Linked DNA regions of Kribbella solani. The protein of the gene in region 2 binds, or shares a complex with, the protein of the main gene of each other region. Links are inferred from orthologs where the notes say so. Each region holds a gene or a part of one and is shown on either strand. Other genes may lie near its edges.

Evidence for each region.
Region 1: the proteins of mfd (region 2) and uvrA are in contact, whole or in part, in a crystal structure (PDB 4DFC), measured with the Escherichia coli proteins. The link is inferred for Kribbella solani from one-to-one orthologs.

What each region holds. Positions count from the first base shown.
Region 1 is NZ_JACHNF010000001.1:1,546,247-1,556,948, reverse strand. Bases 2,883-6,477 are described here. They hold uvrA (excinuclease ABC subunit UvrA), read right to left. Parts: upstream 6,152-6,477; coding sequence 3,083-6,151; downstream 2,883-3,082. Other genes in these bases: HDA44_RS06790 (MBL fold metallo-hydrolase), read left to right, coding at 6,369-6,477; HDA44_RS06800 (hypothetical protein), read left to right, coding at 2,883-3,055. Outside these bases: HDA44_RS06810 (IS110 family RNA-guided transposase), read left to right, coding at 96-1,202; HDA44_RS06805 (Rieske (2Fe-2S) protein), read right to left, coding at 1,386-1,886; more of HDA44_RS06800, read left to right, coding at 2,159-2,882; more of HDA44_RS06790, read left to right, coding at 6,478-7,028; HDA44_RS06785 (GNAT family N-acetyltransferase), read left to right, coding at 7,112-7,654; HDA44_RS06780 (S1C family serine protease), read right to left, coding at 7,641-8,585; HDA44_RS06775 (TetR/AcrR family transcriptional regulator), read left to right, coding at 8,732-9,277; HDA44_RS06770 (MMPL family transporter), read left to right, coding at 9,449-10,702. UniProt on the Escherichia coli protein: The UvrABC repair system catalyzes the recognition and processing of DNA lesions. UvrA is an ATPase and a DNA-binding protein. A damage recognition complex composed of 2 UvrA and 2 UvrB subunits scans DNA for abnormalities.
Region 2 is NZ_JACHNF010000001.1:7,160,962-7,172,215, reverse strand. The notes cover bases 7,108-11,254. They hold mfd (transcription-repair coupling factor), read right to left. Parts: upstream 10,941-11,254; coding sequence 7,308-10,940; downstream 7,108-7,307. Other genes in these bases: pth (aminoacyl-tRNA hydrolase), read right to left, coding at 10,954-11,254; HDA44_RS33245 (hypothetical protein), read right to left, coding at 7,108-7,269. Also shown: HDA44_RS33290 (uracil-DNA glycosylase), read right to left, coding at 1-100; HDA44_RS33285 (Ppx/GppA family phosphatase), read right to left, coding at 179-1,219; HDA44_RS33280 (DUF501 domain-containing protein), read right to left, coding at 1,212-1,712; HDA44_RS33275 (FtsB family cell division protein), read right to left, coding at 1,709-2,350; eno (phosphopyruvate hydratase), read right to left, coding at 2,370-3,650; HDA44_RS33265 (phosphotransferase), read right to left, coding at 3,810-4,661; HDA44_RS33260 (hypothetical protein), read left to right, coding at 4,867-5,328; HDA44_RS33255 (transcriptional regulator), read left to right, coding at 5,325-5,615; HDA44_RS38775 (MazG family protein), read right to left, coding at 5,616-6,635; more of HDA44_RS33245, read right to left, coding at 6,640-7,107. UniProt on the Escherichia coli protein: Couples transcription and DNA repair by recognizing RNA polymerase (RNAP) stalled at DNA lesions. Mediates ATP-dependent release of RNAP and its truncated transcript from the DNA, and recruitment of nucleotide excision repair machinery to the damaged site.

The DNA.
Region 1 (10,702 bases), 5.6 Mb from region 2 along the record:
GCGGGGTTCGCTTGCACTCACTCGGCGAGAACTCGTGACTTCATAGGAGCCTGTGCCAGCAGGCACCCATCACTGTTTTGTCCGTCGCTCGGCTGGTGCGTGCCGCCCTGACCGTGTCGAATGGAAGGACGGCGATGTCTACCATCGCACAGCCAGATGCCGTGTCCCAGGCCGAGATCACCGGTGGTGTCGACACTCACCGCGATACCCATACGGCGGCTGCGATCGACCAGACGGGCCGGATGCTCGGTCACCAGACCTTTCCCGCCACTGGTGCCGGCTATGCGGCTTTGCTGGCCTGGCTGGGCTCGTTCGGGCCGGTCGTTCTGATCGGTGTCGAGGGCACCGGCGCTTACGGGTCGGGCCTGACCGGCTACCTGACCGGGCAGGGTGTGACCGTGGTCGAGATCGACCGGCCCAGTCGTAAAACCCGCCGGACAGCAGGCAAGTCCGACCCGATCGACGCCGAAGCAGCCGCCCGAGCCGCTTTGGGCAAAGTACGCACCGGCATCCCCAAGAACCGTGACGGGCAGGTCGAGGCACTACGGAACCTGCGCATCGCCCGCAACAGCGCCGTCAGCCAGCGCGCTGACTGCCTGCGCAGAATCAAGGCCCTGATCGTCACCGCACCACACGACCTGCGCCAGCAACTACGCGGCCTCACCAACCCGCGCCTGATCGACACCTGCCACAACCTGCGACCCGACCCTAATCAGATCGCGATCCCACAACACGCCGTCAAAACCGCGCTACGCTCCCTGGCCCGCCGTCACCTCGCAGCCCAGCACGAGATCGCCGAGCTCGATCAACTCATCACCGAACTCATCAACACGATCAACCCCGAACTGCTCACCCTCAACGGCGTCGGCCCCGATGTCGCCGGCCAACTCCTGGTCACCATCGGACAAAACCCAGAACGCATCCACTCCGAAGGCGCCTTCGCGATGCTCTGCGGAGTCGCCCCCATCCCCGCATCATCCGGCCAGACCCACCGCCACCGACTCAACCGCGGCGGCGATCGCCAAGCCAACTCAGCCCTCTACACCATCGTCATCAGCCGACTCCGCTGGGACCCACGCACCCGCGCCTACCTCGAACGCCGCACAACCAACGGACTGTCCAAGAAAGACATCATCCGATGCCTCAAACGCCTCATCGCACGCGAGATCTACTACGTCCTCACCAAACCACAAACCCCTTGACCATCCATAGGAGCATCCCCACACCCACTCCTGCCCTGCCTCCCGTCCCCGTTTGAGGGGTTGACCACTGAAGTTGCCCGTTCACCCCCGGCATGCGGGTGGTGAACGGGCACTTTCGGTGGTTAACCCCTCAAATGGGAAGGGGGTTCGGCGGGGGCGACGGGGGTTGTGCGGGTGGGCGGGTCAGGCGGATTCGATGATGTTGGTGCCTTGGACCTTTACGTTGACGGCGGGAAGGGGCGTGGCGGCCGGGCCGCTGACAGGGCTGCCGTCGGTGATGCTGAAGTGGCTGTTGTGGAACGGGCAGACGATCTGCCCGTTCTCCACCGAGCCGATCGGGTTGCCTTGGTGCGTACAGATCGCCGAGAACCCCTTGTACTGACCCGCGGTCGGCTGAGTGACGACCACCTTGGCGTCGGTGAACACCTTCCCGCCGCCGACCGGGACATCGGACACCGGGCCGAGCACCGTACCGCCGCCGCCCGCCGACGGCGTACCTGAGGCCGGCCCGGAACCAGACGGCGCGGACCCGGTCGGCGCGGTACCAGTGCCGGTGCCGCCGCTCGTACCGCTGGTGTCGTTGCCGCCACAGGCCGCGAGGATCGGCGCGCCGGCGCCCACGAGCGCCGCCATCGCCGCGCACCGAAGTACGGTCCGCCGGTCCCGCGTCGTGTCATCGGTCATGAATCCGGACCTCCAAGAGCCAGCCGGCCGCTGGTCTTCGACAGCCTGCCGGCTTGAGTGGTTGAACGTTCTCTAACGACTCAAACGACTGGGTCAGCCGATTGGTTCACCCCCGGCCGGATTGAACCGCCGTTTGAGGGTTTCCGCCTGGTGCCGGTACCGGCCCACGGTGGCGCTAGGGTTTCCTTCGGCAGCGTACCCACCGAGAGGCAGGGACTCGGTCCGCACCCGCCCTGGGGCCCGGCACACTGTACTGGTGGGAGAGGCATGAAATGACAGGCACGACCGACGACACGACAGTGATGCGGGTGATCGCCGACCTCGCGCCGATCTGGTTCCCGGGCTGCGTCGTCGACAGCGCGGAGCGGACGGTCGAGGTGGGCTGGGGCCGTGGCGCGCTGCAGATGTCCGCGGTCGTCGGGCTCCGCGAGATCATCGAGCGCTGTGACCAGGTGCCGCAGCAGCGGTGGGCCGAGCAGATCGAGGCCTGGTTGCGGGCGGTGGTCGCGGAAGGCGAGCTCGCCACCGAGGAGCACCGGTACGGCGACGTGGGCGAGCGCCAGCGTGCTTTGCTCGTGCAACGTGGTTGGTCGGCGCGGACGGCGGGTCCGGTCGCGGACACGTTGATTCCGTTCGGCGATCACTTCGAGGTGGTGGTGTTCGTCCGTACCGGGTCGGAGCTACGGCGGCTGACCGTCGTACGCCGCTCGATGCTCGGGCTGGGTGAGCCGGAGGTGCCGTCGCCGGTGCAGCTCAGTCTGGACGAGATCGCGGACCTACGGCCGGTCGACCACGACGGCATCTCGGTGCTGCACCGGGAGGACGATCCGCTGGTGTCGATGGCGATCGTCGACCGGGAGGAGATCCTCACCCAGGCGTCGGTCGGGTTGGGCGTACTGGTTGGTGTGCCGCGGCTCAGCACGGTCGCGTTCTGCCCGGCGGACGCGGGCCAGGCGCTCGCGGATCGGTTGGCGCAGTACGTCGCCGACTCGTACCGCGGAGCGCCGGACCAGTGCAGCCCGGACCTCTTCTGGGTCCAAGGCGACCGGATGGTGCAAGTCCCGGTCACCCTGGCCAACCCGCCGCAGGCCGTCCTCCCCCCGTCCCTGCTCCCAACCCCGCGCCGGACCTGGCTCCGCCATCTCCTGCTTCAGCTCTTCCGCCGCTGACGCGGTGCACGGTCCGGCGACACCCAGCTAGCGAGCGACCCGCCTTCTCGGTGCTGCCTTCGTCGCGGGGGCTGACTTCTTGGCTGTCGTCTTCTTGACCGCGGCCTTCTTCGCGACAGCCTTCGTCGCCGATACCGCCTTCTTGGCAGGTGCCGCCTTCTTGGCCGGCGCCGTCTTCTTCGCGGCTGCCGTCTTCTTCGCGGGCCCGGTCGCGATGGCTGCGGCTGCCTGCTTCGCGCTCGGCTTCGCGGCGCGGCCCTTGAGGATCTCGGCCAGGAACGCACCGGTGTACGACGCGGGGCTGGCGGCGACCTCCTCCGGAGTACCCTCCGCGACCAGTGTCCCGCCGCGACGGCCACCGTCCGGGCCGAGGTCGATCAGCCAGTCGGCGGTCTTGATCACGTCCAGGTTGTGCTCGATCACCAGCACCGAGTTGCCCTTGTCGACCAGACCGCTCAGCACGCCGAGCAGCTTCCGGATGTCCTCGAAGTGCAGCCCGGTGGTCGGCTCGTCCAGCACATACACCGTACGGCCCGTGGACCGCCGCTGCAGCTCCGACGCCAGCTTGACCCGCTGCGCCTCACCACCGGACAGCGTCGGCGCCGGCTGACCGAGCCGGACGTACCCGAGCCCGACCTCCACCAGCGTGGTCAGATGTCGCGAGATCGCCGGGATCGCGGCGAAGAACTCCGACGCCTCCTCGATCGGCATGTCCAGCACGTCCGCGACGGTCTTGCCCTTGTAGTGCACCTCGAGCGTTTCGCGGTTGTACCGCGCGCCGTGGCAGACCTCGCACGGGACATACACGTCCGGCAGAAAGTTCATCTCGATCTTCAGCGTGCCGTCACCGGAGCACGCCTCGCACCGGCCGCCCTTCACGTTGAACGAGAAGCGCCCCTGCTGGTACCCACGAACCTTCGCCTCGGGAGTGTCCGCGAACAGCTTCCGGACGTGGTCCCAGACCCCGGTGTAGGTCGCCGGGTTCGACCGGGGTGTCCGGCCGATCGGCGACTGGTCGACGTGGATGACCTTGTCGACCAGCTCCATCCCGGAGATCTTGGTGTGCCGGCCGGGCACCGCCCGCGCGCCGTAGATCTGCCGCGCCAGCGACGTGTACAGGATGTCGTTCACCAGCGTGGACTTGCCGGAACCGGACACGCCGGTGACCGCGACGAACACCCCGAGCGGGATGGTCACGTCGATGTCCTTCAGGTTGTTCTGCCGCGCGCCGTACACGGTCAGCTCGCGGCCCTCGGTCAGCGGCCGGCGGATCGCCGGGATCGGGATCTCGCGGCGGCCCGACACGTACGCCCCGGTGATCGAGTCCGGGTGGTTGCGCAGGTCCTCGACGGTCCCGGACACGACCACCTGGCCGCCGTGCTCACCGGCGCCCGGGCCGATGTCGACCACCCAGTCGGCGTGGTCGATGGTGTCCTCGTCGTGCTCGACGACGATCAGCGTGTTGCCCAGCTCCTTCAGCCGGACCAGGGTCTCGATCAGCCGCCGGTTGTCACGCTGGTGCAGGCCGATCGACGGCTCGTCCAGCACGTACAGCACGCCGACCAGCCCGGAGCCGATCTGCGTCGCGAGCCGGATCCGCTGTGCCTCGCCGCCGGACAGCGAACCCGCCGGCCGGCTCAGCGCCAGGTAGTCCAGGCCGACGTCGAGCAGGAACTGCAGCCGCTCGCCGATCTCCTTCACCACCCGCTCGGCGATCTGCTTCTCCCGCGCCGATAGCTCCATCTGGACCAGGAACGCGTGCACCTCGTCGATCGACATCGCGCTGATCTCGGCGATGTTCTTCCCACCGAGCGTGACCGCCAGCGAGATCGGCTTCAGCCGCGCGCCGTTGCAGGCCAGGCACGGCACCTCGCGCATGTACTCCTCGAAGCGCTCCCGCCCGGTGTCGCTGGACGCCTCCGCGTGCCGGCGCTCGACGTACGGAATCACGCCCTCGAAGCTCGTGTAGTACGACCGCTCGCGGCCGTAGCGGTTCTGGTACGAGACGTGTACCTGCTTGTCGTGCCCGGTCAGCAGCGCCTTCTTCGCCTTCGCGGGCAGTTCCCCGAACGGCGTACTGGTCCGGAACTTCAGGTCCTTCGCCAGCGCCTCCAGCAACCGCTCGAAGTACTGGGTGACGTTCTGCCCCGACCAGGGCTGGATCGCGCCTTCGTCGAGCGACTTCGACGGGTCCGGAACCAGCAGCTCCGGGTCGACCTCCATCCGGGTACCCAGGCCGGCGCACGCCGGGCAGGCACCGTACGGCGAATTGAACGAGAACGACCGCGGCTCCAGCTCGTCGATCGCGAGCGGGTGATCGTTCGGGCAGGCGAGCTTCTCGGAGAACCGGCGCTCGCGGTGCGGATCGTTCGCCGGGAGGTCGACGAAGTCCAGCACGACCAGGCCACTGGCCAGGCCGAGCGCGGTCTCGACCGAGTCGGTCAGCCGCTGCTTCGCCGAGCCCTTCACCGCCAGCCGGTCGACGACCACGTCGATGCTGTGCTTCTTCTGCTTGTCCAGCTTCGGCGGCTCGGTCAGCTGGATCGTCTCGCCGTCGACCCGGGCCCGGGCGAAGCCCTGACCGGTCAGCTGGCGGAACAGGTCGACGTACTCACCCTTGCGGCCGCGGACCACCGGGGCCAGGACCTGGAACCGGGTGCCCTCGTCGAGCTCGAGGACCCGGTCGACGATCTGCTGCGGGGTCTGCCGGGCGATCGGCTCACCGCACTCCGGACAGTGCGGCCGGCCGGCCCGCGCGAACAGCAGCCGGAGGTAGTCGTACACCTCCGTGATCGTGCCGACGGTGGAGCGCGGGTTCCGCGAGGTGGACTTCTGGTCGATCGAGACGGCCGGTGACAGGCCCTCGATGAAGTCGACGTCGGGTTTGTCCATCTGGCCGAGGAACTGCCGCGCGTACGCCGACAGCGACTCCACGTACCGCCGCTGGCCCTCGGCGAAGATGGTGTCGAAGGCCAGGCTGGACTTCCCGGACCCGGACAGGCCGGTGAAGACGATCATGGCGTCCCGCGGCAGGTCGACCGAGACGTCCTTCAGGTTGTGCTCACGCGCTCCGCGCACGATCAGACGGTCAGACACAAGCTCACTCTCAGCGGTTCTCGTGGGGTATCCGGGTGGATCTCTGGCATGCCCGGTCATGCTAACGAGGCCCACCGACAAAAACTTCCGCCGACGGATCCGGCACCCGGCTTCGAAAGTATATTCGATCACCGCGACCGCTCTGGACCAGACATGACGCGCCGTCGCCGAGGTGCGAGGATCGTCGGAGTCACCGAACTCCAGGGGAGAAAACGCGATGTCCGAGTACCACGGAAACGCACACGTCGGCGGACCGGCTCAGACCCACGAGCTGGCCAAGTTGATGATCACCAAGGTCGCGGTCGGGCCGATGGACAACAACGCCTACCTGCTGCGTTGCCGGCAGACCGACGAACAGGTCCTGATCGACGCCGCGAACGAGGCGGACACGCTGCTCCAGCTGATCGGCGACGGCGGCCTGGCCCGGGTGATCACCACGCACCAGCACCAGGACCACTGGGAGGCGCTGGCCGAGGTGGTCGCGCGCACCGGCGCCACCACGGTCGCGGGCCGGCACGACGCCGACGGCATCCCGGTACCGACCGACCAGCTGGCCGACGACGGCGACCAGATCGCGGTCGGCCGGTGCAGCCTGCGGGTGATCCACATCAAGGGCCACACGCCCGGCTCGATCGCGCTCGTGTACGACGACCCCGACGGCGCGCCGCATGTGTTCACCGGCGACTCGCTGTTCCCTGGCGGCGTCGGCAACACCGATGGCGACAAGGAGCGTTTCACGTCGCTGATCGACGACGTCGAGACCAAGCTGTTCGGCACGCTGCCGGACGAGACCTGGGTGTACCCGGGCCACGGCTCCGACACCACCCTCGGCACCGAGCGCCCGCACGTCGCCGAGTGGCGCGAACGCGGCTGGTGACGACGGGACGGCAGCCCGGCGGCTTCGCCGAATACCAACCACGCGCCAACCGCCCGCAGCCGGGCATTCAAAACCAGCCGGCGGTGGAGCGGCCGCTGGGCGTGGAGCAGACGCTCGGCGTGGAGCGGTTGTCGGTTGAGGTGCGGGTGCGGGCGGGTGTGGGGGCGGATCTTGAGGCGTGTGCTGGGTTGATCGTCTCGCGGGCCGGTGGATCGGTTGCGGACCGGCGTACGCGCCTGGTGGCCGATCTGGAGGACCCGGAGCGGTACATCGCGGTGGCCGAGGTCGACGGCGAGGTGGTCGGGTACGGCGGGGTGATCCGCCACGACCTCTCCCCCGACGACCCGCCGGCCACCGCGCCGAGCGGCTACTACCTGATCGGCCTGATCGTGGCGCCGAACTGGCGGCGGCACGGCATCGGCGACGAGCTCACGAAAGACCGGCTGCGCTGGATCGCGGCACGCGCCGGTGCCGCGTACACCTTCGTCAACGTCGGCAACGGCGCGATCCTCGACCTCCACCAGAGGTTCAGGTTCACCGAGCTCACCCGCGACTTCACCTTTCCCGGCGCTCCGCTCCAGCCGGGCACGTGCGTACTGCTCCGGGCCGACCTCACCGATCAGTGAGCTCGGCCGGGTACGCGATCACGTCGACCAGCGCGTTGTTGCGGATCGCGGTGATCTCGGTCCGGCTGGCGATCGCGTCCTCGAACAGCTGACGTTGCAACGACTGCGCGTCCCGCAGCGGAACGCCGTCGACCGCAAGCACCAGATCCCCCGGCCGCAACCCCGCTGCCGCCGCCGGGCCGGCCGGGATCACCTCGACCACCCGGAGCGCCGTACGCTGCCCGAACCGTTCCGCGAGCGCCGGCCGCAGCGGCGCGGGCGTACTGACCAGGCCGAGGTACGCGCGACGTACGCGCCCGTCGTGCAGCAACGAGTAGATGATCCGCCGGGTCGTCGGGTTCATCGGTACGGCCAGCCCGAGGCCGATGCCCGCGACCGCCGTGTTGATGCCGATGACGCGGCCGTTGCCGTCGGCGAGCGCTCCGCCGGAGTTGCCCGGGTTCAGCGCGGCGTCGGTCTGGATCACGTCCTCGATCATCCGGTTCGCCGAGCCGCTGCGGACCGGTAGCGATCGGCCGAGCGCGCTCACCACGCCCGCGGTCACGCTGCCGGCCAGGCCGAGTGGATTGCCGACGGCGACGACGAGATTGCCGACCTTCAGCCGGTCCGCGTCCCCGTACTCCGGTGGGCCGGGGATGTCGCGATCGGCCCGCAGCACGGCCAGGTCGGACAGCCGGTCGACTCCGATCACGCGCGTCCGCGCCGTCGTACCGTCCGCGAACTCGGCCGTGGCCGCCGAGCCGTCGCCGACCACGTGCGCATTGGTCAGCAGGTGCCCGTCGCCGGTCAGCACCACCGCGGAGCCGGACGAGTCGCCGCGCCGGTTGTGGATCCGCAGGCTCGCGACCTGCGGAATCAGCCGTTCGGCCACACCTGAGACCACCCGGGAATAGGCATCCAGTACATCGTCCCCAGCCAGCTCGTCAGCCATCGCCTTTGCCTCCGCCCTAGCCCCTGCCTTCTCCGCCGACCCCGCCTCCTGAATTACATCATTACATCAAACTCAAGTACGTGAAGCAGACCACAAACCTGACCGATCGGTTGAAAACTGGCCGATCGGTCAGCGAAGATGCTGTCATGGCAATCACCACCGCCCGGGAACGTACCCGGCACGAGATCGTCCGGCAGGCGATGGACCTGTTCCAGGCCGGTGGCTACAACGCGACGTCACTGCAGGACATCGCGACCGCGGCCGGCTGTTCCAAGGCGACCGTGCTCTACCACTTCAGCGGCAAGCCGGCCGTGCTCGCCGCCGTCCTCCAGCCTGCCGCCGTCGACGTGGCGAACCTGGTCGCGGCGGCGGCCGAGCTGCCCCGGGCCGAGGCACAGGAGCTCGCGATCCGGCAGTTCATCGACCTCGCGGTCGTGCACCGCGGGGTCGTCGACGTGATCCAGGACGTGCTCCCGGTGATCGAGCAGATGCCCGAGATCGGTCCGCTGGTCGCCGACGGCATGCAACTGACCGAGTACATGGCCGGGTCCGACGACCCGCTCGAACGGGATCTCGCCAAGTTCGCGGTGAACGGACTGCTCGGCGAATGCCGGCACGCCGATCAGCGGACCGATGAAGAGCTCCGAAGACTCTGCGACATCGCCCTGCGGAGGCTCCTCCCCCGCGGCTGAAACCCGCGGCGGAGACCCCGCACCACCCAGCATCACCCGGCACGCGCCGCATCACTCGGCACACCGCACCACCCGGCACGCCTCGCACCATCCGACAGCTTCACCGCCGCACCCGCATGCAGCGCGGGCGCTGACCTCTGCCCGTAAACCATCCGAACGGACGCTTCTCCGATGGCCAATCTGCTGTACCGGCTCGGCCGGTTCTCCTATCAGCGCCGGCGGCTGGTCGCCGCCTTGTGGGCGCTCTTCCTGGTCCTGCTCGGCGTCGGCGCGCTGACGCTCGGCGGCAAAACCGCCGACACGTTCTCGATCCCGGGTACCGAGTCGCAGCGCGCGCTGGACGCGCTGAAGCAGGAGCTGCCGGCCGCGAGTGGCGCCTCCGCGACCGTCGTCGTGCAGGCGCCGGACGGGAAGACGCTCGCCGACCCGACGGTCAAGGCCGCGGTCGGCGTCGCCGCCGCGAAGGCCGCGAAGGTACCCGACGTGATCGCGGCGATCGACCCGTTCACCAGCAAGGCGATCAGCCCGGACGGGCGTACCGGGTTGATCAGCGTCCAGTTCGACAAGCCGGCCGACGAGTTGCCGAGCGCGAGCGCGGACGCGTACGACGGTCTGAGCGGGCTGAGCTCGGGTGACCTGAAGGTGGTTCCGGGCGGCCAGATCAAGGCCGGGGTCCCGGAGATCGGGGCGACCGAGGTGATCGGCGTGGCGGTCGCGGCGGTCGTACTGATCGTCACGTTCGGATCGCTGGTCGCGGCCGGGATGACGCTGCTGACGGCGCTGCTCGGCGTCCTCGCCGGGATGGCCGGCCTGCTGATCGTCACCGCGTTCACCGACGTGTCGTCGACCGCGCCGATCCTGGCGCTGATGCTCGGCCTCGCGGTCGGGATCGACTACGCGCTGTTCATCAGTTCGCGGCACCGGTCGCAGCTCGCGGACGGGATGGACCCGGAGGAATCCGTCGGCCGGGCGACCGCGACCGCCGGGTCGGCAGTCCTGTTCGCCGGCGCGACCGTAGTGATCGCGCTCGCCGGGTTGTCGGTCGTCGGCGTACCGTTCCTGACCGCGATGGGCCTGGCCGCCGCGGCGACGGTACTGACTGCCGCACTGGTCGCGCTGACGCTGTTGCCGGCGCTGCTCGGCTTCGTCGGGAACCGCGTGCTGCCGCGGAAGATCCGGAAGGCGACCGCGCCGACCGACAAGACCGAGGGTTTCGGCTTCCGCTGGGGCCGGTTGGTGACCCGGCTGCGGGTACCGATCGTTGCCGTCGGCATCATCGGGCTCGGTCTGCTGGCGATCCCGGCGAAGGACATGCAGCTCGCGCTTCCGGACGGCGCCTCCGCCGCGGCCGGTACGAATCAGCGGGTCGCGTACGACCTGACCGCGGCCGCCTTCGGGCCGGGCGCCAACGGCCCACTCATCGTG
Region 2 (11,254 bases):
CAACCCGAGTACCCCGCACCGCCGGATCCCCCGGCCACCCAGCCCCCGGCGGCACCGGACTACCAAACAACTCCCCAGTCAACGGATGCGGCAGCTCCATAGCCCCAGACTAGAGACTACCGCTGGCCATTTGTTTCACCGGTGACCTACTACAACCGGTCAGTGGTGAAACAACCCGTCAGTCCGCCAGGGAGAGGGCTACGCCGTCGAGGATGTCGTGTTCGGAGATGGTGAGGGTGGTGATGGGGAGGCGGTCGAAGAGGTGTTGGAGGATGAGGGCGCCGGCGCCGATGACGTCAACCCGGCCGGGGTGGATGGAGCGTACGGCGGCGCGGTCGGCGCGGGTGGTGGTGGTCAGCCAGGTGGTGGCGGCGCGGAGGGCGTCGGCTGATAGTTGGGCGTGGTGTACGGCGGCGCGGTCGTACTCGGGGAGGTTGAGGGCGACCGCGGCGACGGTGGTCGCGGTGCCGGCTACGGCGACCAGGGCGCGGGCGTCGGCGATGGGGACTGTGGTGTGGTCGAGCAGGGCGTCGATGTCGCGGGCGATCGCGGCGAGCTCGGCGGGGTTGGTCGGGTCGGTGGTGACATGACGCTCGGTGAGCCGGACAGAGCCGAGGTCAAGCGACTCGGCGGCGATGACGCCCGACGCACCAGCGCGACGCCGGTCGGCGTACGCGGGGCGGTCGGCGGAGGCGCGGTCGGCTGAGGCGGTGCGGGCGGTGGGAGTGGAGTTGCCGAGGATCAGTTCGGTTGAGCCGCCGCCGATGTCGGCTACCAGGTATGGCCCGGGTACTACCGGCTCACCAGCGGCGCCGGATGTCGGGGTCAGGGCGGGGAGCGACTGGGTGGCGCCCTGGAAGGTTAGGTGGGCTTCTTGGGGGCCGGTGATGATTTCGGGGGTGGTGCCGAGGCGGGACTGGATTCCTTCGAGGAAGGCGTCGCGGTTGCTGACGTCGCGGGCGGCTGAGGTGGCGACGAAGCGTACGCGGGTGGCGCCGGTGGAGCGGATCACCTCGGCGTACTCGTCGGCGGCCCGGAAAACCCGCTCCAGCGCCTCGGGAGCGAACGCGCCAGTCGCATCCACCCCCTGACCGAGCCGCACAATCATCATCCGCCGATCAACCTCGGTAAGTTGGCCAGCGCGCACATCGGCGATCAGCAGGCGGATCGAGTTCGTACCGCAGTCGATTGCCGCGACTCTGGTGACGTCCTCAGACACACGGACCTCGGCGGCCCCAGTCCTCCAGGGCGTCGAGGGTTTCGTCGCCCAGCGGGTTCACCCCGCGCCCGGCGGCCAGCGAATGACCGGCGAGCACATGCAAGCACTTCACCCGCGTCGGCATCCCACCCGCGGAGATCCCGCTGATCTCCGCGACGTGGTCGATCGACTCGCGGTGCGCCAGGTACGCCTCATGTGCGCCCCGGTACCGCTCGGCCAGCTCCGGGTCATCCGCCAACCGGTCGGTCATGTCCTTCATCAGCCCGGACGACTCCAGCGTTCCGATCGCGGACGCGAGTCGCGGGCAGGTGACGTAGTACGTGGTCGGGAACGGCGTACCGTCCGGCAACCGCGGCTCGGTCTCGACCACATCGGGGAGACCGCAGGTGCACCGGTGCGCGATCGAACGGATCCCCCGCGCGGTACGCCCGAGCTGCTTGCTGACTGCTTCTTGATCCGAAGGGCTGACCTGGCCGGAAGGACTGACGCTCACCTGGTTACCTTAGGCGGCGGCGTCAGGATCGTCTTCGGGGTGGGTTGGGTCCGGGCCGGCGGGGTCGCCGCCGCCGGTGGTTTGCCGGCGCCCTCGACGCTGCCCCACAGCTTCGTGTACCAGGTCGGCTTCTGCGTCTCGGCCGCACCGTCGGACGGCGCCGACGGCTCCGGCGGGGCGCCGACCGGCTTCCCGTCCGCGCCGATCACCCGGTAGCCGACCTCACCCGGCATCACCCAGCCGAGCCGCTGCCGCGCCTGCGCCTTCACGTACGCGTCGTCGTCCCAGCGGGCGATCTCGTCGTTCAGCTCCGCGACCCGTTTCTCCCGGTCGCGGATCTCCTGGTTCAGCGCGCTGACCTGCTGGTGCTGGTCGAACCACACCCGCAGGCTCTGCGCGTACGACACGATCAGCGCGCCGAGTACGAGCAGCACGACGGCCGCCCGGCCGGTCAGGTTGCGCGACCCGCGGGTGCGCGCCGGACCGGCCGCGGCACCCGTCGTACGCCGCTTGGGCTGGTCGCCCCGCCGGGCGGGGCGGGTCGGGGCGGGGCCGAAGGCATTGCGCTGCGGACGCGACTGGGTCCGGCTCGACGGACGCGAGCCGGGTCGTGCACCGGTATCCCGACGGGACGGCATGCCTTGCGACCCCCTGAAATCAGCCCTGGTACCGCGGGAAGGCCGAACGACCGGCGTACGTCGCCGCGTCGTCGAGCTCCTCCTCGATCCGGAGCAACTGGTTGTACTTGGCGGTACGGTCCGACCGGGCCGGCGCGCCGGACTTGATCTGACCGCAGTTGGTCGCGACCGCGAGGTCGGCGATCGTGGTGTCCTCGGTCTCACCGGAACGGTGGCTCATCATGCAGCTGAAGCCGTTGCGGTGGGCCAGGTCGACGGCGTCCAGGGTCTCGGTCAGCGAGCCGATCTGGTTCACCTTGACCAGCAGGCTGTTCGCCGACTTCTCGTCGATGCCGCGCTGCAGCCGCTCGACGTTGGTGACGAACAGGTCGTCGCCGACCAGCTGGATCTTGCTGCCGAGCTCACCGGTGATGCCCTGCCAGCCGGCCCAGTCGTCCTCGTTCAGCGGGTCCTCGATCGAGACGATCGGGTACGACGCGACCAGGTCGGCGTAGTAGGCGATCATCTCGTCCGCGGACTTCTTGCCGCCCTCGAACGCGTACACGCCCTCGGTGAAGAACTCGCTCGCGGCGACGTCCATCGCCAGCGCGATGTCCTTGCCGAGCTGCAGCCCGGTCTTCTCGACCGCGACCGCGATCAGGTCCAGCGCGGCCCGGTTGCTCTCCAGGTTCGGCGCGAAACCGCCCTCGTCGCCGAGACCGGTGGACAGGCCGCGCTCCTTCAGCACCGCCTTCAGCGCGTGGTAGACGGTCGCGCCCTGCATCAGCGCCTCGCCGTACGTGGCGGCACCGATCGGGGCGATCATGAACTCCTGCACGTCGACGTTGCTGTCCGCGTGCGCGCCGCCGTTCAGGATGTTCATCATCGGCACCGGCAGGACGTGCGCGTTCGGGCCGCCGACGTAGCGGAACAGCGGCAGGCCGGAGCTCTCCGCGGCCGCCTTGGCGACGGCGAGGCTGACGCCGAGGATCGCGTTCGCGCCCAGTTTTGCCTTGTTCGGGGTGCCGTCCAGGTCGAGCAGCGCGTGGTCGATCAGCCGCTGCTCGTGTACGTCGTACCCGACGATCTCCTTGTCGATGTCTTCAAGGATCGCGGTGACGGCCTTCTGCACGCCCTTGCCGCCGTACCGGTCCTTGTCGCCGTCCCGCAGCTCGACGGCCTCGAACTGACCGGTGGACGCGCCGGACGGGACCGCTGCCCGGGCGACGGTGTCGTCGTCGAGCAGAACCTCGACCTCGACAGTGGGGTTGCCGCGCGAGTCGAGGATCTCGCGGGCGCCGACGGCCTCGATGGTGGCCACATTGACTCCCAAGTTCTCGATGACGAATCGTGCTGAGCCTAGCCTCCAGACCACCCCACCCAGTGGACCGCGTCACCCCAACGATCCCACCCCGCGGTACCTCCGGCGTCAGCAACACCCCGTGGACCCCCGGATCGCCTGCAAATCAGCCGAATCCGGCTACCCGCCAAAGGCCCGACGGGCGTCGGCCAGGCCCTTCCGGTTCTCGCTTTCATCGCTGATCCCGGTCAGCACGTTGTTCCCGATCCGCCACGCGAAGTAGCCGGCCTGAACGGCCCAGCGAACGTGCAGGAAAGCGTCCAGCCCGCGGGCGAGCTCGCCGGCGAGATCAGGTCGCCGGCGAACGTACGCGGCCACGACGTGCTCGGGTGACCCGTCGGCGTACATCACCGCGGAGGCGACGTCGTACAGAATCGGGCCGGGTAGCGCACTCCCCCAGTCGATCAGCGCGACACTGCCGTCCGGCTGCCGCCGAAACGCCTCCCTGGCCGCGTCCCCGTGCAGCCAGGCCCAGGTCTCGCCCAGCGCCGTGGCCCGGGCGATCGCGTCCGCGACCGCCGGCCGAATCCACGGCTCCAGATCCAGATAGTCGTCGAACGGCATCAGTACGCGCAGCCAGTCCTGCAGGTCACCGGTTTCGACGGCGGCGATCGTGTGTACGCGGCCGAGCAGGTCCCCGATCGAGGTCCGGTCCGCGGCGGTCTTTCCCAGTTCTTCGCCACTGACGTACTCCAGGACGGCGACCTGCCGATCGTCGGCCCGCTCAACGAGCCGGCCGCCCTTGCTGGACCATGGCCGACCGCTCACCACGCCCGCATCATCCAGCCGCACCGCCAACTCGAGACCCGGCCCGAACGACGCGTCATCCACATCCACGGACTTCACCACTACGCGCCACGCGTCGCCCTCCGACGACGCCAGCCAGGTTGCCGAGTTCATCCCGCCGGTCAGCACCTCCAGCCGCGCCGCCTTCAGATCCCACCGCTCCCGCAGCACCCCAGCAACATCCACCCGCCCACGGTCCCAGCCCAGCAGCCGCCCCGCATCCAAATATCGCTGTACCTAACGACAGGTAGTACACCTCCGAGACGCCGTACACGCGGACCACTTCACGCTCAGGTGCACTACCTCTCGGCCCACCACTACCTGTCCTTCGGCACACGATCCGATAACTTTCTACTTGCGGAAGTGGAAAGTTATGGGGTAGCTTTCCGGTATGGAAAGTGATGCTGGGGAGCAGCTGCGGATCATCGAGCGGGCCGAGGCGGCGCCGTATGTCAGTTACCCGAAGACGGCGTGGTGGTATCCGCCGGTGGTCGGGGCGTGGGTGGCCGGGATGATCGGGACGTTCACGTGGTGGCGGGAGAACTCGGCGCTGTTCTTCGCGTCGCTGGCGATTCTGCTGGCGCTCGAACTGGGCTTCCTGAACTGGATGCAGCGACGGCACGGCGCGATGCCGTTCCCGGGGCGGGGCCGGCCGCCGCGGGAGATCGGGCGGCTGTGGAAGGGGTACTTCCTGACCCTCCCGGTGATCGTGCTGGTCGTCGCTGCGGTCTGGTGGCTGGGTGGCGTACCGGTCGCGGCCGGGACCGGGTTCGTACTGGTGACGGCCGGGATCTGGTACTACGAGCGCCGGTACGCGATCGCGGCGGCGAAGGTACGGGAGCGGCTCGGGTGATCGACGGACTCGACCCGGTCATCCACGCGCCGAAACGGCTGGCCGCGATGGCGGTGCTGGCGAATGCGACGACCGTCACGTTCAAGTTCCTGAAGGACTATCTGGGCGTGGCCGACTCGGACCTGTCGAAGCACATGTCGGCGCTGGAAGCGGCCGGGTACGTGGCGACGACGAAGAGTGGTCACGGACGCGGAGCAACCACCACGTACCGGATGACGAAGACTGGGCAGCAGGCCTACACAACCCACCGCGACGCCCTCCGCAACCTCCTCGACGGACCGCAGTAGCTAAGAGCCTTCGGCGGCGCGGATTTCTGTTGTCAGGTGCTGGATGGTGGTGCGTAGTGCCTGTTCGGCGTCGACGCCGGAGGCGCGGGCCTCGCGGACGATTGCCAGCAGTTGTTGCCCGACCCGCTCGGTCTCGTCCACCGGTTCGGGTTCAGCGAGCTGCTCGGTGTCGGCGGGGAGAACTTTGGCGGCCCGGCCCAGTACTTTGTCGGCGAGGGCCAGCGCGGGCAGGGCGAGCGGGATGCCTTCAAGGACCGAGGTGCGTTGTTTCTCGGTCGCCTTGATCGCTTCCCAGTTGGCCTCGACGGCCGCCGCGTCCGCGGCATCCACGCTGCCGAACACGTGCGGGTGCCGGCGGATCAGCTTCTCGACAATCCCGGCGGCAACGTCGTCGATGGTGAACCCACCACCCTCGGCATCGTCGTCCCCGGTGACACGGTCCTCGGCGATCCGCGAGTGGAACGCGACCTGCAGCAACAGATCGCCAAGCTCCTCGCGGAGGTGCTCGGCGTCGCCGGTGTCGATCGCTTCGAGGGTTTCGTACGTCTCCTCGAGCAGGTACTTCGCGAGGCTCTCGTGGGTCTGCTCCTGGTCCCAGGGGCAGTTCCGCCGCAGGCGATCCATCACCCGGACCAGATCGATCAGCCGAGCACCCGGTACGTCGTACGACCCGTGCAGGATCTCGACGTCGTAGGGCGCCTGCGGGTCGCGGATGCGCGCGTCGGCGATGAGGTGGCGTAGGGCTGGGTCGCCGTCGTCGGCGGTCAGCCAGACGGCCTGGCGGCCCGTACGGGCGGCTGCCGTCAGCCAGGTCCACGCGGCCGTGGCGTCGCCCTCGACCTGCGTGACCGGCAGACCCGAGCCGATCACCGCCTGGACGTCAGGCCGGTCCGGACCGCCGGACGCGGCGATCTCGTCGGCGGCTTCCAGCGGCTGCCAGGTAGCGCGAGTGAGCAGCCCTGGGGCCACCCGGGGGCTGGTCAGGACGACCTTGATCCCACCGACCTCACTCGCGCTCAACGGATCAGCCCTGACCCTGCTGCGGCTGCTGCTGTTGCTGAGCGGCCTTCTGCTGCGCGGCCGTCTGCGGCGACAGCACCGACAGCGATCCGGAGACCGCGCTGTCGATCCGCCCGTCGGTCCACTGCCCGAAGCGCGGCGCGATCGTGACGTCGACGTTCTTCATGGCGTCCCGCAGGGCCACGCTGCCTTGCTGCAGCTTGGCCTGGTTCTGCAGGTCCTCGACGGTGCCGCCGCCGAGCTTGGCGGTGACGATCGCGGCGGTGCCGACCTGGTTGAGGAAGTCCCGCGCGACCGAGTCGGCCTGGAACTTCTCGTACGTCTGCTGGTCGCCGCCGACGACTGCCTTCGCCGCCACCGCGGTCTCGGCCGGGGTGACCGTGATCGACTTCTGCTGCTGTACCTTCTCGACCAGCACGTTGCTGACCATGTCGCTCAGCGCGGACGCGGTGTCGTACTTCTTCCCCAGCGCAGCGGTCACCGCCTGCGCGGTCTTGTCGACGTCGCCGATGCTGATCTCGGTGCCGCCGACCATGGCCGCCGCGCCCGGGTGCGTACCCGCCGCGCAGCCGCCGGCCAGCAGCACCGTGGCCACCGCCGCACCGAGAGCCCCAAGCTTCCGCCCTCTGCTCACCGAATCTCCTCGCCTAGTCACGCTGTGTGTCGTCAGGTTCACGCCGGTACTCCGATCGGTTCGGCGATCACGTCGTCGATCAACCGGGTGCACCACTGCAGCAACTCCTGGTCGCGGAGCGGCTGACCGCCGATCGGCCTGGTGGCAGGTCGTGGCACCAGAATGGTATGCAGTTGCGGCTTCACCAGACTCTTCGGGTACAGCCTGTTCAGCCGGAGCACCTTCGAATCAGGCAGCTCGACCGGCCCGAAACGGATCAGGTTCCCCTGCAGAGTGACGTCGTGCAGACCGGCCCGGCGGGCGTGGTTGCGGAACTTCGCCACCTCGATCAGGTTCAGTACGGCCGCCGGGATGTCGCCGTACCGATCGTGCAGCTCCTCCACCAGCTCGGCGATCGCGTCCGCGTCGCGTACGGCCGCCAGCCGCTGGTACATCTCGAGCCGGAGCCGCTGGGACGGGATGTAGTCGTGCGGCAGATGCGCGTCGATCGGCAGCTCGATCTTGACCTCGGGCTCTTCGGCCTGGGTGTCGCCGCGGTACTCCGCGACCGCCTCGCCGACCAGCCGGACGTACAGGTCGAATCCGACGTCCGCGATGTGCCCGGACTGTTCGCCGCCGAGCAGGTTGCCGGCGCCGCGGATCTCCAGGTCCTTCATCGCGACCGCCATCCCGCCACCCAGATCGGCGTGCTGCGCGATCGTGGCCAGCCGGTCGTGCGCGGTCTCGGTCAGCGGCTTCTCCGGCGGGAAGAAGAAGTACGCGTACGCCCGTTCGCGGCCGCGGCCGACCCGCCCACGCAGCTGGTGCAGCTGGGACAGACCGAGCAGGTCGGAGCGCTCGACGATCATCGTGTTCGCGTTCGAGATGTCGATCCCGGACTCGACGATGGTCGTACACACGATCACGTCGGACTGCTTCTCCCAGAAGCCCTGGATCACGTTCTCCAGGGTGTGCTCGTTCATCTGGCCGTGCGCGACCGAGACGCGCGCCTCGGGTACCAGCTGGCGGATCCGCGCGGCCGCCTTCTCGATCGTGTTCACCCGGTTGTGGACGACGAAGACCTGACCCTCACGGAGCAGTTCGCGCCGGATCGCGGCGGTCACCTGGTGCTCGTCGTACGCGCCGACGAAGGTCAGCACCGGGTGCCGTTCTTCCGGTGGGGTGGCGATCGTGGACATCTCGCGGATGCCCGTGATCGACATCTCCAGCGTCCGCGGGATCGGCGTCGCGGACATGGTCAGTACGTCGACCGCCGTGCGCAGCCGCTTCAGCTGCTCCTTGTGCTCGACGCCGAACCGCTGCTCCTCGTCGACGATCACCAGGCCGAGGTCCTTGAACTGCATCTCGCCGGACAGCAGCCGATGGGTACCGATCACGACGTCGATCGACCCGTCCGCGAGGCCGTCCATCGCGGCCTTGGATTCCTTGTCGGTCTGGAACCGCGACAGCGGCGCGACGTTCACCGGGAACGCGGCGTACCGCTCGGCGAAGGTCGCGTAGTGCTGCTGTACGAGCAGCGTCGTCGGCACGAGTACCGCCACCTGCTTGCCGTCCTGCACCGCCTTGAACGCGGCCCGGACGGCGATCTCGGTCTTGCCGTAACCGACGTCACCGCAGACGATCCGGTCCATCGGCGTGATGCGTTCCATGTCGTGCTTCACGTCGTCGATCGTGGCCAGCTGGTCCGGCGTCTCGACGAACGGGAACGCGTCCTCCAGCTCCCGCTGCCAGGGCGTGTCCTTCGCGAACGCGTGCCCCTTGGTCGCCTGCCGCGCGGCGTACAGCTTGATCAGCTCGCCCGCGATCTGGCGGACCGCCTTGCGGGCGCGGCCCTTGCGCTTGGCCCAGTCGCCGCCGCCCATCTTGTCCAGCGTGGGCTGCTCGCCACCGACGTACCGGGTGACCTGGTCAAGCTGATCAGTCGGTACGTACAACCGGTCGCCGGGCTGACCGCGCTTGCTGGCGGCGAACTCGATCACCACGTACTCACGGGTGGCCTTTTGTGAACCCGATCCGACCGTCCGCTGCATCATCTCGACGTACCGGCCGACGCCGTGCTGTTCGTGCACGACGTGGTCGCCGGGCTGCAGCTCCAGCGGGTCGATCGTCTTCTTCCGGCGGGACGGCATCCGTTGCTGGGAACGCCGTTCGGCCGCCGATCGCTGCCCGGACAGGTCGTTCTCGGTGAGTACCGCGAACTTGATGCCCTCGGCAACGAAACCCTGCTCCAGCTGGCCCTGCGAGATCAGCACCACGCCGGGCTCCGGCACTCCCGCGATCTCGTCGACCAGGCGGGCCGGCAGCTCGGCCTCGGAGAACACCTCGGCCAGCCGCTGCGCGGGACCGTGCCCCTCCGTGACGCAGACGACCCGCCAGCCGCCCCGCAGCCAGCCGCGAATGTCCTCGGCCGCCGCGCCGGTCTCACCCCGGTACGGATCGACCTCGCGAACGGCGAGGATGCGGCTGCTGACCGCCCCGGCCTCGGTGTCGATGTCGAACGCGATCCGCTCGCCCATCGAGTCCCGCAGCTCGGGCGTCGCATCGGTCGGTGCGGCCGCGAACGGCGACAGACTCCACCAGGCCAGACCCTTGCCCAGCGCCTGCGACCGGACGTCACCCAGCGACATGTACGCGGCCGCGCCCAGGTCGATCGGTGCCTCGCCACCACCGGCTGCGGCGGCCCAGGACGCTTCCAGGAACTCCTGGCTGGTCGCGACCAGATCATGCGCCCGCGCCCGTACCCGCTCCGGATCGCTGACGACCACATGCGTACCGGCCGGCATCAGGTCGACCAGCAGCTCCATGTCGTCGACGAGCACCGGAGCCAGCGACTCCATCCCCTCGACGGCATGCCCCTCGGCGAGCTTCTCGAACAGCTCGGCCAGCTCGGGGTGCTCCTTGGCCAGTACGGCGGCGCGCGTGCGGACCTCGTCGGTCAGCAGCAGCTCACGGCAGGGCGGCGCCCACAGGCCGTGCTCGGCCGCATCCAGCGAACGCTGATCGGCGACCGCGAAGTACCGGATCTCCTCGACGTCGTCGCCGAAGAAGTCGACCCGGAGCGGGTGCTCCTCGGTCGGCGGAAACACGTCGATGATGCCGCCGCGGACGGCGAACTCACCGCGCCGCTCGACCAGATCGACCCGGTGGTACGCGGCGCCGGCGAGCCGCTCGACGACATCTTCGAGCTCGGCCGAATCACCGACATGCAACTGCACCGGCTTCAGGTCGGCCAGCCCGGCGACCTGCGGCTGCAGCACCGACCGCACCGGCGCGACCAGGATCTTGATCGGTCCGGTGGTCTCGTCCGACGGGTCCGGATGGACGAGCCGGCGCAGTACGGCGAGGCGGCGGCCGACCGTGTCGGAACGCGGCGACAACCGCTCGTGCGGAAGCGTCTCCCAGGCCGGGTAGTACGCGACGGTGCTCGGCTCTTCGACCAGGCACTGCAGCGCCTCGGTCAGTTCCTCGGCCTCGCGGAACGTGGCAGTGACGGCGAGCACCGGCCGGTCGGCGCCGTTCCGGCTCGCGGCCAGCGCGGCGAGCACCACCGGGCGTACCGGACCGGGCGCACTCAGGTCGAGGGTCGTGACGTCGTCGCCGCGGGCGTCCCGGACGGCGCCGGCCAGCACCGGGTCGGTGATCAGGGTGTCGACCAGGCCGCGCAGTTTCACGAGTTGTCCAGCTTCAAGAGTTGTACCGTCCTTGGGTGGACTCGAGGCCGTCGGTGAGCAGGCACTCGACCGCGTCCGCGGTCCGGTCGACGGCGAACGGAAGGTCCTTGCGTTCGGCCGCGGAGAACTCGTTCAGGACGAAGTCGGCGGGGTTCTGCCGGCCCGGCGGACGACCCACCCCGAACCGGACTCGATAGTACTCACCGGTGCCAACCGACTTCCGCACCGACCGGAGGCCGTTGTGGCCGTTGTCGCCGCCGCCGAACTTGCACCGCAGCACGCCGAAGTCGATGTCCAGCTCGTCGTGCACGACG